3 regions of the Halomonas sp. HL-93 genome follow, and region 1 is predicted to be linked to each of the others. Evidence: riboswitches for the same ligand, from Rfam matches in the RefSeq annotation. Region 1 holds a riboswitch; each other region holds the start of a gene.
What was found. Region 1 has a riboswitch for thiamine pyrophosphate ahead of thiM (hydroxyethylthiazole kinase). Riboswitches for the same ligand answer to the same signal wherever they lie in the genome.

Region 1 (5,362 bases):
TCAAGCTTATGCCAATCGGCGGTTCAACACCCAGCTGCCACTGCCCAGGCCTGCCTGAACGAGCAGCGCAATCGCCCAGAATACCGGAAACTCCCAGCCACCGCCGGGGTTGGAGAACACCCAGCCATTGCCAAGGTGTGCCCAAACAGCGCCGAGCAGTACCGGCACCAGGGCCAGGCTCACCCAGCGGGTATACACGCCGAGCACCAGGGCGATGCCGCCGCCCACTTCCGCAGCGATGGTCAAATAGGCCATGAAACCGGGTAAACCCAGCGACTCGAAGTAGGCAACGGTGCCGGGTAGGGTGAATACAAAGACTTTCATCAGGCCGTGGGCCAGGGCCATCACGCCCAGGCTGATGCGCAGCAGGGCAGTGGTGTGAAGGGGTAGGGTAGACGAAGGGGTCATGGCGGTCTCTCTCGTGGTAGTAGGCATCACGCGGGATGCGATGGCACCACTATACGACCGCGCGAGGGGTTGATAATCCCTTGGCCAGGCACTTCACTGTTGCGCAACAGGCGACAATCCCATTTCCGTTTCCCACGACGGTGGGTCGCCCCAGGCGTCCGCCAGTACCTCGATGAAATGCGCCACCTTGGCGGGTAGGTGGCGCCTGGCGGGATACAGGGCGTGAATCTCCAGCAGCGTCGGTGGCGCCTCCAGGAAAATCGGCACCAACCGCCCGTTGGCGATGCTCTCGGGCAGCAGAAAGCTGGGCTGCTGGGCAATGCCCAGGCCTGCCTCGGCGGCCTGGGTCAGCATATCGCCGTTGTTGCTCTCGAGCGGCCCCGAGACGGCCAGCGTTTGTTTGCCGACGTACCAGTGGCCGCTGTTCTGGCCGCTGCGATAACGCAGGCAGCGATGTTGCGAGAGATCTTCAATGCGCGTAGGCGTGCCGTGCTGCGCCAGATACTCAGGTGAGGCGCAAAACACCAGCTGACAGCGGGTAAGGCGCTTTGCAATCAGGCTGGAGTCGGGCAGGCTGCCAATCCGGATGGCCAGATCGTAGCCTTCCTCCAGCAGGTCTACCCGGCGATCGTTCAGATCCAGGCGGACGTCGAGGCCGGGGTGCGCCTGCATGAACCGGGCGACCTGTGGCGCGAGGTAGCGGGTGCCGAAGCTCATGGGGCCGTTGATGCGCAGCCACCCGCTGACGGTACAGGTGCCGCTGCTCACTTCAGCGGCGGCTTCTTCCAGAGCAAGCAGGATACCCTGCGCCCGGGCCAGGTAACGCTCGCCGGCCTCGGTAAGGTGCAGCCGCCGCGTGGTGCGCTGAATCAATCGGGCGCCCAGCGCTTCTTCCAGTGCCATGACCTGTCGAGATACCCGCGTTCGTGAGAGATCAAGCGCTTCAGCGGCGCGGGTGTAGCTACCCAGCTCAGCGACTTTGACGAAAGCCTTGATGTCATCTAGATGGTTCATTGTTCGCTAAACGCCAGCGCCGCCTGGCGCGGATCAGGCTGACCGCAGATCGCCGAGATGACCGCCAGCCCATGGGCACCGGCGCGCCGCACGGCGCTTGAGTGGCTGGCATTGAGCCCGCCGATGGCCACGCTGGGTAGCGGGCAGGCATTGACCAGGGAGGCAAGGCCGCCAAAGCCGATGGGCTGGGCGTGGTCCTGTTTGCTAGGCGTGGCAAACACCGGCCCGATGCCCACGTAATCAAGCAGGTCGGTGGGTACTGCCTGAAGCTGCTCCACGGTATTGATCGAAAGTCCCAGTATGGCATCCGGCCCCATTGCCAGGCGTGCCTGGTGCACGGCCGTATCGCTTTGCCCGACGTGCAGCCCATCCGCCTGGCTTGCCAGCGCCACCTTGAGGCGGTCATTAATAATCAGTGGCACCCCGCTGCCCGCCAGCACGGCTTTCAAGCGCCGTGCCTGGTCGATCATGTCGGCGTCACTGGCATGCTTATCGCGTAGTTGTACAATGCTAACGCCGCCGCTGACGGCTTCGCGGACGGTGTTCTCAAGCCCATGGCGCTGACACAGCGTTGCATCGGTGACCAAATAGAGCGACAGATCAAGCGGCATGCGACACCTCCCGCTGGGCGAACTGGCTGAGTTCGTCCGGGGTGAGTTGGTACAGTGCATCCAAGAAGGCAACGTAAAAACTTCCCGGCCCCTTAGTTATAGCCCCTGCGCGTTGACCGGCCAGGGCAAAGCACGCCATTGCTGCACTGCTGGCGTCCAGCGGCGCGTTGGGGGTTGCTGCGACAAACGCCGCCACCAAGGCGCTAAGCCCACAGCCTAGCGTTGTAACTCGGGGCATCATTGGGTGGCCGCCGTTGATGATGTAGCACTTGTCGCCATCGGTAATCACGTCCCGCTCCCCGGTCATGGCGACCACACAGCGATACTGCTCGGCTAGAGCCATGGCGGCTGCCAGGGCATCCTCGGTAGCGGCGGTCGCATCGACGCCGCGGCCCTGGTGGTTTAATCCATTGAGCGCAAGTATTTCGGAGGCATTGGCGCGAATAACGCTGGGTTGGTGGTTCAATAGTGCTGTGCAGACGGTCTGGCGATAGCCGGTGGCACCAACGGCCACTGGGTCCAGAATCCAAGGGATGCTACAGGCATTCGCGGTCTTTGCGGCGATAAGCATGGCATCGGCCCAAGGAGCTGAAAGGGTTCCGATATTAATCGAGAGCGCACCAGCTAGCTGGGTAAACTCTGCCACCTCTTCTTGGGCATGTAGCATGGCGGGGGAGGCGCCAGCGGCAAGCAACACATTGGCGCTGCTGTTCATCGCCACATAGTTGGTAATGCAATGGACTAGCGGAGTGCTAGCATGAAGTTTTGCGAGGGAGTCACCAAGTGGGGGTAGCGTCATAGCATCCTCCCGACGGGGGAGGTGGCAAGCGCGCCACGACTCCCTACGCCGGTATTAGCCGGTTCAGGTTATGAGGGTGCGTCTCAGCCCGTTGTGTCACGAGCGCCCCTGTCGTGTTGATACTATCTTCGGGTTGAGCCGGTCTGTAAAGCCCTGGCAGCGACATCTAGCGAAACGAGATGCGTGTTCCGTAGGTGAGCATTTCATCAGGTGTCATGGCTTTTCCCTCAACGCCAATCATTTCGTCGCCGCATTGATCAGCAAACGTCAGGATGCCGTGGGTTAAGCCTAATTCACCCAGTGTATCGCGGATTTCACCAGTGCCCAGGAAAGTGCTGACGTGTCCTTCGGCATTGGATAAATCGGAGACACCGTTGGCATGGTGAAAACGGACTTTATAGATACCGTCCATGGATTCCACTTCCACAATTGGCGAAAAACCGTTGCGGAGCGCTTGGGAAAGCTGCTTCAACGTGATGTGATCGCCAAGGGTCATATCAATCGAGGTCATTACCGGCTCCTGATGGACGCGCTCAGTTAGACATTACCTAGCGTCTTGTATAACGACATAATTAAAGCGTAGGACGTTTGCATAGGATTTCCACAACAAGACGCGTTGGAAGCCGGTTTTGGGGGCGTGGTAGCACGGGGTGGGCGGTGCACTCAGTACATTGAGCTCACGGGGCATAAGGCCTCTTGTCCAGGGTTGGTAATTTGTCAGATTGCCCTCATGATGAAGCGATAGATACTGAAATTGGGCAGTCATAAGGGTAAATAGAGACATTGTGCAGAGTCTCTGCAGGCTTATACAAAGTAACCGATACGTCAAAGGAGATAGCGCATGCCGTTTCAAGGTGAACAGCATCCAGGAGTGATACCTGCCCCTAGGCAGACCCAAGGCTTCCGCCTGAACCACACCATGTTGCGGGTCAAGGACCCCGAGCAGGCGCTGTCGTTTTATTCCCGGGTGTTTGGCATGCAGGTGATGCGTCGGCTCGATTTCGAGGAAATGCAGTTCTCGCTTTACTTCCTTGCGAACCTCGAAGGCGGCGAAGACGTACCAGAAGAGACCGAGGCGCGCACCGCCTGGACGTTTAGCCAGAAGGGTCTTCTAGAGCTGACCCACAACTGGGGAACAGAAAACCAGGACGACTTTGCCTACCACGATGGCAACGCCGAACCGCAAGGCTTTGGTCATATTTGCTTTAGCGTACCCGATTTAGTCGCCGCACAGGCATGGTTCGACGAGCACGACGTGACGTTTGTCAAACGGGCCGATCAGGGCAAAATGAAGGATGTGATTTTCGTCAAAGACCCGGATGGCTACTGGATCGAAGTGATCCAAGCGGACCTGATGGCCGGTAAGGGCGAATAGTATGGCACATCTGCTTTTCCGCCTGCGCCACGTAACCGACGAAGAGGCAATGGAAGTGCGTCAGTTACTCGATGCCCACGGCATGGACATCTACGAGACGCAGGCGGGCTTCTTTCGGCTGGGTGTCGATGCGATTTGGCTGCGTGATAAACGCCAGCTTGAGGATGCCCAGGCGCTGCTGGCCGAGTACCAAACCGAGCGCCAGACGCGCGCCAGGCAGGAACATCATGACGCGCTAGCGCGCGGCGATGCGCCAACTCTATGGCAGCGCTTCACTGCCCACCCCGTGCAAGTCACGCTGGTGGGCGTGGCCATCGTTATACTGATTGCGCTAACGCTGCTGCCCTTTCTCGCTTTAGGCTGATTCGGCCTGAGCGGGCGGCAAGTGACCGCGTTTGAGATATAGCTGCACCCCGTCGGTTCCGGCAGTGAGTGTCAGTGCCATGCCGCTGGGATAACGGCACCAGCTACCCGCTGTGTATTCACCGTCGCCGTCGCTCAACGTACCTTCCAGAACGAAAAACTCCAACCCACCGGTTAGCACCGGATAGCTGATGGCTTGCTCTGCCTCCCAGTGCTCCAGGCTGACGCGTTCTTGTTTAAACGTGTGCAACATTTTATAGGCGATGCCCGGTCGGCGGTCGGGCTGCCAGGGCAAGCGATGGGCGGGCACCGCCAGTTGTAACTCATCGTTAGGGTCAAACTGATGGAGCTTGACCAGAATCAGCGCGCCTTCATCGCCAATCTGCGGCGTATGGCCCGTACCGATAGGGTTGCGCAGATAGCTACCGGCGGCGTAGCGGCCATGCTCGTCGGCAAAGACGCCCTCCAGCACTAAAATCTCTTCACCGCCACCGTGGATATGGCGGTCAAACTGGCTGTTGGGGGCGTAGCGAACAAGGCTCGTGGCGCGCGCCACTTCATCGCCAATACGGTCAAGCATCATCCGTTCGACGCCAGCGCTGGGCGAGGCCACCCAGCGGTAATCTTCCGGTGTCACACAGGCAAAGCGGGTAAAGTCGGCGTTTAAACGCATGGGGCTGACTCTTGCAGGCAATGGAAGTGGTGCTAGTCTCCTTATCGCTGCGCAAAAATGCAACTTTCGCATATTCCGCCCCTTTGCTCAGCGCCATTGCTCAGCGCCATTGCTCAGGG
Region 2 (5,362 bases), 860 kb from region 1:
GAGTCAGCGGCGCTGGCCTCCTTGGCGGCGTTAATCATGGGGCGTTTCGTGTACGGCGGCCTGGCTCTTGACCAAATGCCCCAGGTGCTAAAGCGTACGGCGATTAACGCGGGACTGGTGATTATACTGATTGCAGCGGCGGGGGTGTTTGGCTGGGTGGTGGTTTATGAACGACTGCCGCAGATGGCCGCTGCATGGATTGCGGCCCTAACCCACGACCCGTTTGTCTTTTTGCTATTAGTTATCGGTGCACTGCTGTTGGTGGGAATGGTGATTGACGGTATCGCCGCGTTGATTCTAGTGGTGCCCATTCTAATGCCCATTGCAGAAAACCAGTTCGCTATCAGCCCTTATCAATTTGGCGTTGTGGTCTGCTTAACGCTGGTGATGGGGCTGTTAACCCCGCCCGTTGGGGCGGGGCTGTTTATTGCCTCTTCGATGACTGGCGCGCCGCCACTAAAAATCTTCCGCGCACTGCTGCCGTTTTTGCTGGCGACATTAGTAACGCTGGTGCTGTTGGCGTGGCTGCCGTGGCTAACCAACGGGTTAATTAACCGTTAATCTTCGGCAATGAAAGGTGTGGCCACACGCTATTACGCAGGTGGATGTCCGCGCAGTATGGCCATTGGCATGGCAAGGTGGAAAGGCTAATTGACGCCGCGCGATAGTTTCTGTTTACTCAAGGCATGTGAAATTGACGTTTACGTTAACTTGCCAACACAATGATAACAGGAGCTATGCTATGTCCGTTCGCGAAATCCCCATGTATATCGATGGTCAGCCGGTCACCTCTCAAAGCCAGGAGTGGCGCGATGTGGTGAATCCGGCCACCCAGGAAGTCGTGGCCCGTGTGCCTTTCTGCACTGCCGAGGAAGTCGAGCGTGCAGTTGCCAGCGCCAAAACGGCGTTCAAAGAATGGCGTAAAGTGCCGCTGGGCAAACGCATGCGCATCATGCTCAAGCTACAGGCGCTGATTCGCGAGCACACGCCCGAACTGGCGGCGCTGATTACCGAGGAGCACGGCAAAACCCTGCCGGACGCCGAAGGCGAGGTTGGGCGCGGGCTAGAGGTGGTTGAACACGCCTGCTCAATCACGTCGCTACAGCTTGGTGAGTTGGCTGAAAACGCTGCTAACGAAGTCGATGTGTATACCATGCACCAGCCGCTGGGCGTCGGGGCGGGCATTACTGCGTTTAACTTCCCGATTATGCTGCCCTGCTTTATGTTCCCACTGGCGATTGCTACCGGCAATACCTTTGTACTGAAGCCCTCTGAGCAGGACCCAAGCTCGACCATGCGCCTGGTTGAGCTTGCTCATGAAGCGGGCATTCCAGCAGGCGTATTAAACGTGGTCCATGGTGGCCCTGAGGTGGCCAATCAGATTGCCGATCACCAGGATATCAAGGCGTTGTCGTTCATCGGTTCGACCCATGTAGGCTCGCTGCTTTACAACCGCGCTGCCGCGGCGGGTAAACGCATGCAGGCGATGATGGGCGCTAAGAACCATTGCGTGGTGATGCCTGATGCCAACCGCAGCCAGGCGATTGATAGCCTGCTGGGCTCTGCTTTTGGTGCCGCCGGGCAGCGCTGTATGGCCAACTCAGTGGTGGTATTGGTGGGTGAAGCCCGCGAATGGCTGAATGACATTGTCGATGGTGCCCGCAGTATGAAAGTTGGCCCCGGTACCCAGCGCGATGCGGATTTGGGGCCGCTGGTATCTCCCCAAGCCAAAGAGCGGGTCGAGCGGTTAATTACCGCAGGAGAAAAAGAAGGCGCCAAGTTAATGGTCGACGGTCGAGGCTGTTCTGTGGACGGCTATCCGGAGGGTAATTTCGTAGGGCCGACACTGTTTGCCGACGTGACCGCAGAGATGACCGTCTACCGCGAGGAAATCTTTGGGCCAGTGCTCTGCGTGGTGAGCGTGGAAACCCTGGACGACGCCATCGCGTTCATCAACGGCAACCCCAACGGCAACGGTACCTCAATCTTTACCAACTCCGGCTGGGTCGCGCGGCGCTTTGAAACCGATATCGACGTAGGACAAATTGGTATTAACGTGCCGATTCCCGTGCCGGTCGCCTATTTCAGCTTTACCGGCTCGCGTGGGTCGAAGTTGGGTGACCTGGGGCCGAACGGCAAGCAGGCGATTGCCTTCTGGACACAAACTAAAACCGTGACCGCACGCTGGTTCGAACCGGAGAATGTCTCCAGCGGTATTAACAGCACGATTTCACTTAGCTAACGTCACTTGCCTCCTTCCCCTCTGCTTTAGCTGAGGGGAAGGAGGCAGTGTGAGTCTTAAACCTCAGGCAACGGCTAGAAATCGTGAAACAACGGCAGGCTTTCTTCCAGCAGTTGCTCAATGGGATCAAGCTGACTTTCGTGCAGAACCAGTAATGACGGCTCTTCGATAAAGTGCTTGCCAGTCGGCACCAATAGCGCAAATTCTCCCTCTTCAAGATGAAACTCGTGAATCTCGCGCAGTCCGTAAGGTGTGTAGCATTGCGCGCAGCGATACGCTTCGTCCTCGCCGTATACTAAACGGTGGTACATTTTAAACAGCGTATAGAGTGCTAAACCGCCTTCGAAGGCGGGCCAGCGCGCTGGAATCGTGCGCGTCTCTTCGTTTAATGTTTGGCCATCCGCCTCAGCATTGGCGATCGCATCGCTAAGCGGGGACGCCAGCAGGGCGTCGTTATCGGTGGGAAATGCAGCGTTAGTTTTGGAGGCTTGCTGAAAGTCGTTTACCACGCGTTTGAAGTCGGCGACGTTATGAATGGCATAGTCCACATGCTGTAAATCCTCCGGCTCGAAGCTGCCGTTTTCCCAGCCATGAATGACGCGTAGCGTCATCAAGCCGCGCGCCATGGGGCGTGCCAACAGCAAATACAGCATAATGTGAAGGTGTAGCTGTCGTTCGTCGGTATCGTTTTCAAACGCCTTGTAAGGGTCTGCAAACAGTTCGTGTAGCCTGCCCGGCGTATGTTCCTTGGCTTCTGTGTAGCGCATAAACGTTTCCCTTCTCTAGCGAACCGTTTCGCGATTGGCGCACGGTCTTTATCATGTTATTGGGTTACTTACTGAGTATGGCGAGCGGTTGTCAAGATTGAAAGACCTTGTGACGTGAAACGCCGTTTGCCTGCGCGTTATGGCATACTCATGGTGCTTTACGCTGACGCGTTTATCGTTGAGGATAGCGTCCGTTTAGATAATTCTTTCACTCATTGTCGCCAGGGGAGCCCCCAAGGGCTGAGAGTGCGCTTAGCGTTTACCCTGGAACCTGATCCGGATCATACCGGCGGAGGAAGTGCGACATGTCTTACCTAACATCAGCCGTGCTAGCCGCGGCACTCGGTGGTTTTATCCTGCTTGGTCTGCGCGCGCGCTGGGCCGATGGCACGGTCGATGACTATATCACGGCACGTAATTCACAGTCCGGGGCATCTCTTGGGCTGTCGTTTCTCGCGTCCGGCATGGGGGCGTGGATTCTGTTTGCGCCGCCGGAAATCGGTGCGTTTGTGGGGCCTGTGGCGCTGACCGGTTATGCCCTCGGTTCGGCGCTGCCGTTTATCGTATTAGGCCTTTATGGACCCGCTATTCGCCGGGCGTTGCCGGAAGGCAGAAGCATCGCTGAGTTCGCCCAGGCATGCTTTGGTACAAACGTGCGGCGCTGGGTTTCGCTGGTCTCAGTGGCCTATATGGCCTGCTTTTTAGCCGCAGAGCTGACGGCCATTGGCGCGATTACCGCTTTGCTTTCCGATGTGCCGCCCGCCCTGGTGGTACTTGGCGTTGCCTTGAGTACGCTTGCCTATACCGTGCTCGGAGGACTGCGGGCAAGCCTTGCCACCGATCGCTGGCAAGCTTGGCTGCTGGTCGCTTTGTTGCTCATCGTCAGCAGCGTGGCGTACACACACCTGCCCGATATGCCCACGATGTCGTCGATGCCAAAGGTGCCGTTAAGCGACGCGCTGAGCGTGGCGATAACGTTGGTGATCGCCGTCACCGCAGCCAATCTGTTTCACCAAGGTTACTGGCAACGGGTATGGGCCGCGCAGGATTCACAAAGTCTTGGTCGTGGTGCGTGGTTGGGTGGCGGTATGACCATCGCCGTAGTGATGGTGATTGGCGGCTTGGGGATGCTTGCCTCGATCAGCGGGGTTGAGTTGGGTGATCCGCCGATGCCGTTTTTTGCTTTACTGGGTAACGCACCCTCTTGGCTTGCACTATTGGCTCTCGTGCTAGCGGTGACGCTGGTGGCATCGAGCGTGGATACGCTGCAAAATGCGATTGCCTCGTTGATGGTGTCTCAGCATCAGCAGCAGGGCAGATCACTAACCACCGCCCGTTGGCTGACCGTTGCCTTGATGGTGCCGGTGGTTATCATCGCACTACAAGGGCTCTCGGTACTGCGGCTGTTTTTAGTCGCCGACCTACTGTGCGCCGCGATTGTCGTGCCGGTACTGCTGGGGCTATGGCAGCGTATGACAACTGCCGCCGCTATCGGCGGCGGCATCGCTGGATTATTAGGCGCCGTTTTACCCGGCTGGGTCACGACCAGTAGCTTGGAAGCAGGGCTGCTAGCTGCCACTTTCCCCAATGGCATTCCTACGCTTGGGCCTTTTTTGGGGGCGCTATTGGCTTCCTCATTGGTAAGCGTCAGTTGGGCAAAGGTGGCCGGTAACCGTGCGCCTTGGGCAAAGCATGGCTGATCACGTTATGATGGTAGGCTACCGTCTACCATCATGGGTGACAGTCAATGAACTTCCCTATTCTGCCCGATGAAGAGGCTCGTCTGGCAGCCCTTTACGAATTGGCGCTGCTGGATACGCCGGAAGAACCCGCGTTTGATCGGGTGACGCGGCTGGTTACCCAGTTACTGAATGTGCCTACCTCGACCGTCACGCTGATTGACGCGAAACGCCAATGGATTAAATCGCGGGTAGGAACAGAACTTAGTGAAACCTCCCGCGACGTGGCATTTTGCGCTTACACGATTGCGGAAACCGTACCGCTGGTGGTTGAAGATACCCGTGAAGACCCGCGCTTTGCTGATAATCCGCTGGTGACGCAAGCCGATGGCGTACGTTTTTACGCGGGCATCCCGCTACGTACGTCAAAGGGTCTGGCACTAGGGTCGCTGTGTGCCGTGGATACCCGGCCGCGACGACTTAGCGAAGCCCAGCTCGACGCCTTGAAAGACCTGGGGGCGATTGTTACCGACGAAATCCACCTGCGCGAACGGTTCTTATTTGAAAAGCACCGCCGGGAGGCGTCGCAGGCCTCGCTTGAAGCACTGCACCTTGATCTCGAAAACCAGATTGAACGACGCACTCGAGAGCTGAATCTGGTGATCGAGTCGGCC
Region 3 (5,362 bases), 1.5 Mb from region 1:
AGCCCCAGGGCGACCAAGTGGCTTTCGCTCAGACATGGGAACCTTCTTGCGCTTGCGACGCTTCACCTGCAAGCGAGCTTCCGCATACAGACGCTCAACACGCTTGTGATTGACCGGTTCTCCGGCCTGACGCAGCTTCAGGTAGATCATGCCAGCGCCATAGCGGCGATGCCGGTGTGCCAAGGCAACAATGCGTTCACGCAATGTCTCATTGCGGTCAGGGGCCGGCTGGTAGCGCAATGCACTGGCACTCATACGAATGACACGGAGCGCTCTGCGCTCACTCAGGCCACGTGACACCATAAAGCGCACCACGTCTCGGCGTGCCGGGGCGCTCACCACTTTTTTCTCAGCGCCTCGCGAGTGACCTCCATTTCCAGTAGCGACTCTGCGAGCAGCTTTTTCAAGCGTCCATTTTCGGCTTCGAGTTCTTTGAGTCGCTTGGCATCGGGGACGCTCATGCCGCCAAACTTGCTCCGCCATAGATAGTAACTGGCTTCTGAGAAACCGTGCCGACGGCATAGCTCTTTGATGGGCAGCCCCGCTTCGGCTTCGCCCAGGAAACCAATGATCTGTTCTTCGCTGAAACGCTTCTTCATGTCCAATCTCCTTACCCATAGGATCGGACTCTAAAGTGTAGCGCTACTCAATCAGGGGGTGATGTCGCTTGCTCAAGACTCATTACGAAGCCGATTATATGCGCAATTAATTTGAATAAGATCATCTCTCGATTCAATTTCAGCAAGAAAGTCTCTCAATATTTCCATTTTCCAGACGATACCTAAATCAGACTCAGAATTGATTCTACCACTATATATTCCTAAAAAATGTACCATTTCTTTTTTTGCCTGATACTGCTTTCCTTTGTGATCAACTATATCGCCTACTTTAAATCTGGCGATGACCAAAGATCCAGATTGCCCAGGCCGAGCCCGGCAGTCAATTAGGAAACTAGGGAGTTTTTTATAATTTGTATCTGGTTCTGAGGCAATGTAACCAGTTGACCAAATGGCAAAATTTTCATTCATACCAAATGGAAAACCCAATACATGAACTTGATCCGCTATGCGCCACTTATGCCAATCTTCTTTAGTTTCAACGAAGTGATGAATGGCATTACTTATTTCGGATATAGGTACTGCAACCACATCAACTGAAGCTCCAAATTCCGGATGCTCTACCCATACAGGGCACTCCATTTCATTGTCAGCATACAAATCAAATGCATACCAAACAGGTTCATGAGAGCCAATTATCTGAAATCGAATATTATTGGGAATGCCAAGATTTTTATTAAGAGGCTCTCCTGTTTCTTGGTGTCTCCCAGTTATGTTGTGCCTGTTGGTTATGAAAACAGGGCCTTTTTTAGAGTTGATAAAGAATGCTGTACCGGAAGAGAGTTTTGCATTATCGAAGTACATTTCGATATATAAAACTCGCATTGAATTTGTATTTATTTCCCCCGCAATCTCGGGATTATCTAATTTAGTAGATGTGCTCATCGTCATCCTTGTACAGCTAACAGTGATTCTACGCCCCGCAGCAAAACCTTAATGAACGCGACGGTGCCTTGATTAAGATTTTGCAGCCACCTAATTCGACTCTACCCCATTGATTCTTCTGTTAGCAAAGCCAATTTTGGCAGTATACCTAAAATTCGTATCCCGAACGATTCTCCATCTCCCTCCCCTTGCATCTCCCCCACCCGCCTCCTACACTCCACCAACGAACAGCTTGACGGGGTGCCGGTGATATCCGGCTGAGATGGCGCAGGGCGAGCATTTTTTGCTGCCGAGCGCTGGTCCCGCTGAACCTGATCCGGCTAATGTGCTGCTTAACATAACGAGCAGCACGGGTACCGGCGTAGGGATCAAGCGATGGCCATGGCTAGCTCTCTCTTACGATCGCACGCCACCTTCCGCGCCATTTCCTCGATCTCGCCCGCCTGCCTTCCGGATCATTACTACCGGAGGCATCATGGGCTACCGCTTTACTGATCTCACCACCGCCTGCCATAACGATTGGCGCGCCTATATCGAGCACGATTTTGTGCGCCAGTTGGGCAACGCCACGCTGCCTGAAGCGTCGTTTCGCCACTACCTGAAGCAGGACTACCTGTTTTTGATTCACTTCGCCCGTGCCTACGCGCTGGCGGCCTATAAAAGCCCTACCCTTGCCGATCTTCGCCAGGCCCATGAAGGCTTGAAAGCCATTGTGGATGTCGAGTTGGGTCTGCACGTGGGCTTTTGCCAGGCGTGGGGGATTTCCGAACAGGAATTGGAAGCGCTTCCCGAAGCCAGGGCGACGCTTGCCTACACCCGCTATGTATTGGATACCGGCAACCGTGGCGACCTGCTGGATTTACACGTGGCGATGGCCCCCTGCCTGGTGGGCTATGGCGAGATCGCCAACTGGCTAAACGCCCAGCCATCTACTTTACGCGGCGAGCGAAACCCCTATGACGCCTGGATCGCCATGTACGAAGGCGACGAGTTTCAGGCCGCCATGCACGCAGAGCTTGAATGGCTCAATACCCGCTTAGCCGATGTCCCCCCCGCCCGCTTTGCTGAACTCAGCAAAATTTTCCGCGATGCCACCCGCCTGGAAATCGACTTCTGGCAGATGGGCTTAGCGCTGATAGACCAAGACCTGACAGCTTGATGCAGCACGACAACAACCTATGGAGACCGTAATGACTAAGTCCGTCAACAATAGAACCAGTCACTTTTTAGCCGAAACCGCCCAGGTCGATGCCGCCGCCATTGCGCCGCTGCCCGGCTCAAGGAAGGTTTACGTGGAAGGCTCGCGGCCGGATATTCGCGTGCCGTTCCGGGAAATTTCACTGTCGCCGACCAAAACCACCGGCATCGATGAAGAGAACCCGCCGCTGCTGGTGTACGACACCTCCGGCCCCTACACCGACCCAGAGGCTAACAACGATTTACGCAAAGGCTTACCCGCCCTACGCCGGGCCTGGATTGAAGAACGCGATGACACCGAGTTTCTCACCGGCCCCACCTCCGAGTACGGTAACCGCCGCGCCAACGACCCCACCCTTGCCCAGCTGCGCTTTGATTTAACCCGCACTCCACGGCGGGCCAAGCCGGGTAAAAACGTCACTCAGCTTTATTACGCGCGACAGGGCATTATCACCCCAGAAATGGAGTTTATTGCCATTCGCGAAAACCAGCGCCGCCAGGCGTTAGGGTCTGAAGAAGTGGAGCGCATTCTGGGCCACCAGCATAAAGGTCAGAGCTTTGGCGCCAGCCTACCAGAAGAGATCACACCCGAGTTTGTGCGCGATGAAGTAGCCCGCGGGCGGGCGATTATTCCCAATAACATCAACCACCCGGAAAGCGAGCCGATGATTATTGGCCGCAACTTCCTGGTCAAGATCAACGGCAACCTGGGCAACTCCGCGGTGACTTCTTCTATCGAAGAAGAGGTGGACAAGATGACCTGGGGCATCCGCTGGGGCGCGGATACCATCATGGATCTCTCCACGGGGCAAAACATCCACGAAACCCGCGAGTGGATTTTGCGCAACTCGCCGGTGCCCATTGGCACGGTGCCCATCTATCAGGCGCTGGAAAAGGTCAAAGGCGTGGCCGAAGACCTTACCTGGGAAGTGTTCCGCGACACCCTGATTGAGCAGGCGGAACAGGGCGTGGACTATTTCACCATTCACGCGGGCGTACTGTTGCGCTATGTGCCACTCACCGCCAAGCGGGTCACCGGCATAGTCAGCCGCGGCGGCTCGATTATGGCCAAGTGGTGTTTGTACCATCACCAGGAGAGCTTCCTGTACACCCACTTCGAAGACATCTGCGAGATCTGCAAGCAGTACGATGTGGCGTTCTCCTTGGGCGATGGTCTGCGCCCCGGCTCCGTGGCGGATGCCAACGACGAAGCGCAAATGGCGGAGCTGAAAACCCTCGGCGAGCTGACCCATATCGCCTGGAAGCACGATGTGCAGGTGATGATCGAAGGCCCCGGCCACGTGCCCATGCACCTGGTGAAAGAGAACATGGATAAGCAGCTGGAGTACTGCGACGAGGCGCCCTTCTATACCCTCGGCCCACTGGTCACCGATATCGCCCCCGGCTACGACCATATTACCTCGGGCATTGGCGCAGCGATGATCGGTTGGTTTGGCTGTGCGATGCTCTGCTACGTGACGCCCAAGGAGCACCTGGGCCTGCCCAATAAAGACGACGTTAAAACCGGCATCATCACCTACAAGATTGCCGCCCACGCAGCGGACTTGGCCAAGGGCCACCCGGCGGCTCAGCGGCGGGATAATGCGCTTTCCAAGGCGCGGTTTGAGTTCCGCTGGGAAGACCAGTTCAACCTGGGCCTGGACCCGGACACCGCCCGTGAGTACCACGACGAGACCCTGCCCAAGGACTCCGCCAAGGTAGCCCACTTCTGCTCCATGTGCGGGCCGAAGTTCTGCTCCATGAAGATCAGCCAAGAGGTGCGTGACTATGCTAACGAACACGGGCTAAACGGCGATCAGGAAGCGGTGATGAAAGGCATGGAAGAGCAGGCGGAGAAGTTTCGTCAGAAAGGCAGCGAGCTGTATCAGGAGGTGTAACGTAGCGGCCTAGCGATGGAATGTGGCTCTTGAGTCTTAACAAATCTCGAGAGTCACTTTTTACTTAAGGAGAAGGTAATAAAGAAAACTTAGTGTATTATTATCATTTGCTGATTAATTAGATCAATAAACCATCTAAAACCAAAACTATTCAAGGAATGAGTACACGATGAAAACCCAACTTTCCCTGGCGGTTACCCTGGCCCTGGTCAGCGCAGGCCTGCTCAGCGGCTGCAGCGATGATAAAGAGTCAGCCAAGGAGGCATCGACACTGAGTTATATCCCGGCCGATTCTCCCTACTTCATGGCCTCAAGTGACACCATGCCTGAACAGGAGGCCTTTGATCTCTTTCAGCGCATGCAGCCTATGTCGAGTCTTGAGTCTGATCTGGATGAACTGCGCGACACACTGCCCGAGCTAGAAGACGATAAAGTGCAGCATGCGCTGGGGGCGCTGTTAATCGCCATGGGTGAAGAACTGGTAGGTGTTGAATCACTGGAGGATGTGCATGCCCTGGGCCTGAAGATGAGCCCCCAGGTCGCCTTCTATGGGCTGGGCATCCTGCCTGTGTTGCGCATGCAACTGCAGGATGAAGAAGCGTTTCGCGAAACGCTTCAGCGTATCCTGACCAAGGCAGAGATCACTCCCAGCACGGCCACTACCAACGGCACGGACTACTGGGTGCTGACACCTGAGGCACCGGTCAAGGCGATCCTGGCCATTATTGACCAGCAGTTACTGATATCTATCGTGCCGCAGGACGC

Region 2: another riboswitch for thiamine pyrophosphate. It lies ahead of GA0071314_RS13530 (sodium:solute symporter family transporter); the one in region 1 lies ahead of thiM (hydroxyethylthiazole kinase).
Region 3: another riboswitch for thiamine pyrophosphate. It lies ahead of tenA (thiaminase II); the one in region 1 lies ahead of thiM (hydroxyethylthiazole kinase).

What each region holds. Positions count from the first base shown of each region.
Region 1 is NZ_LT593974.1:3,772,819-3,778,180, reverse strand. Features, by position in the region: gene GA0071314_RS17485 (DoxX family protein) at 7-408, opposite strand; gene GA0071314_RS17480 (LysR family transcriptional regulator) at 502-1,422, opposite strand; gene thiE (thiamine phosphate synthase) at 1,419-2,033, opposite strand; gene thiM (hydroxyethylthiazole kinase) at 2,023-2,832, opposite strand; TPP riboswitch at 2,856-2,952, opposite strand; gene GA0071314_RS17465 (hypothetical protein) at 2,999-3,343, opposite strand; gene gloA (lactoylglutathione lyase) at 3,674-4,207, shown strand; gene GA0071314_RS17455 (DUF6164 family protein) at 4,209-4,571, shown strand; gene GA0071314_RS17450 (cupin domain-containing protein) at 4,563-5,243, opposite strand; gene ampC (class C beta-lactamase) at 5,357-5,362, opposite strand, start outside.
Region 2 is NZ_LT593974.1:2,916,156-2,921,517, reverse strand. Features, by position in the region: gene GA0071314_RS13545 (TRAP transporter large permease) at 1-561, shown strand, start outside; gene GA0071314_RS13540 (CoA-acylating methylmalonate-semialdehyde dehydrogenase) at 743-2,242, shown strand; gene GA0071314_RS13535 (hypothetical protein) at 2,317-3,009, opposite strand; TPP riboswitch at 3,223-3,325, shown strand; gene GA0071314_RS13530 (sodium:solute symporter family transporter) at 3,315-4,709, shown strand; gene GA0071314_RS13525 (diguanylate cyclase domain-containing protein) at 4,757-5,362, shown strand, end outside.
Region 3 is NZ_LT593974.1:1,176,743-1,182,104, reverse strand. Features, by position in the region: gene GA0071314_RS05295 (IS3 family transposase) at 1-483, opposite strand, end outside; partial or broken gene GA0071314_RS19735 (transposase) at 450-599, opposite strand; gene GA0071314_RS05290 (trypsin-like peptidase domain-containing protein) at 672-1,502, opposite strand; TPP riboswitch at 1,729-1,887, shown strand; gene tenA (thiaminase II) at 1,978-2,661, shown strand; gene thiC (phosphomethylpyrimidine synthase ThiC) at 2,693-4,597, shown strand; gene GA0071314_RS05275 (hypothetical protein) at 4,767-5,362, shown strand, end outside.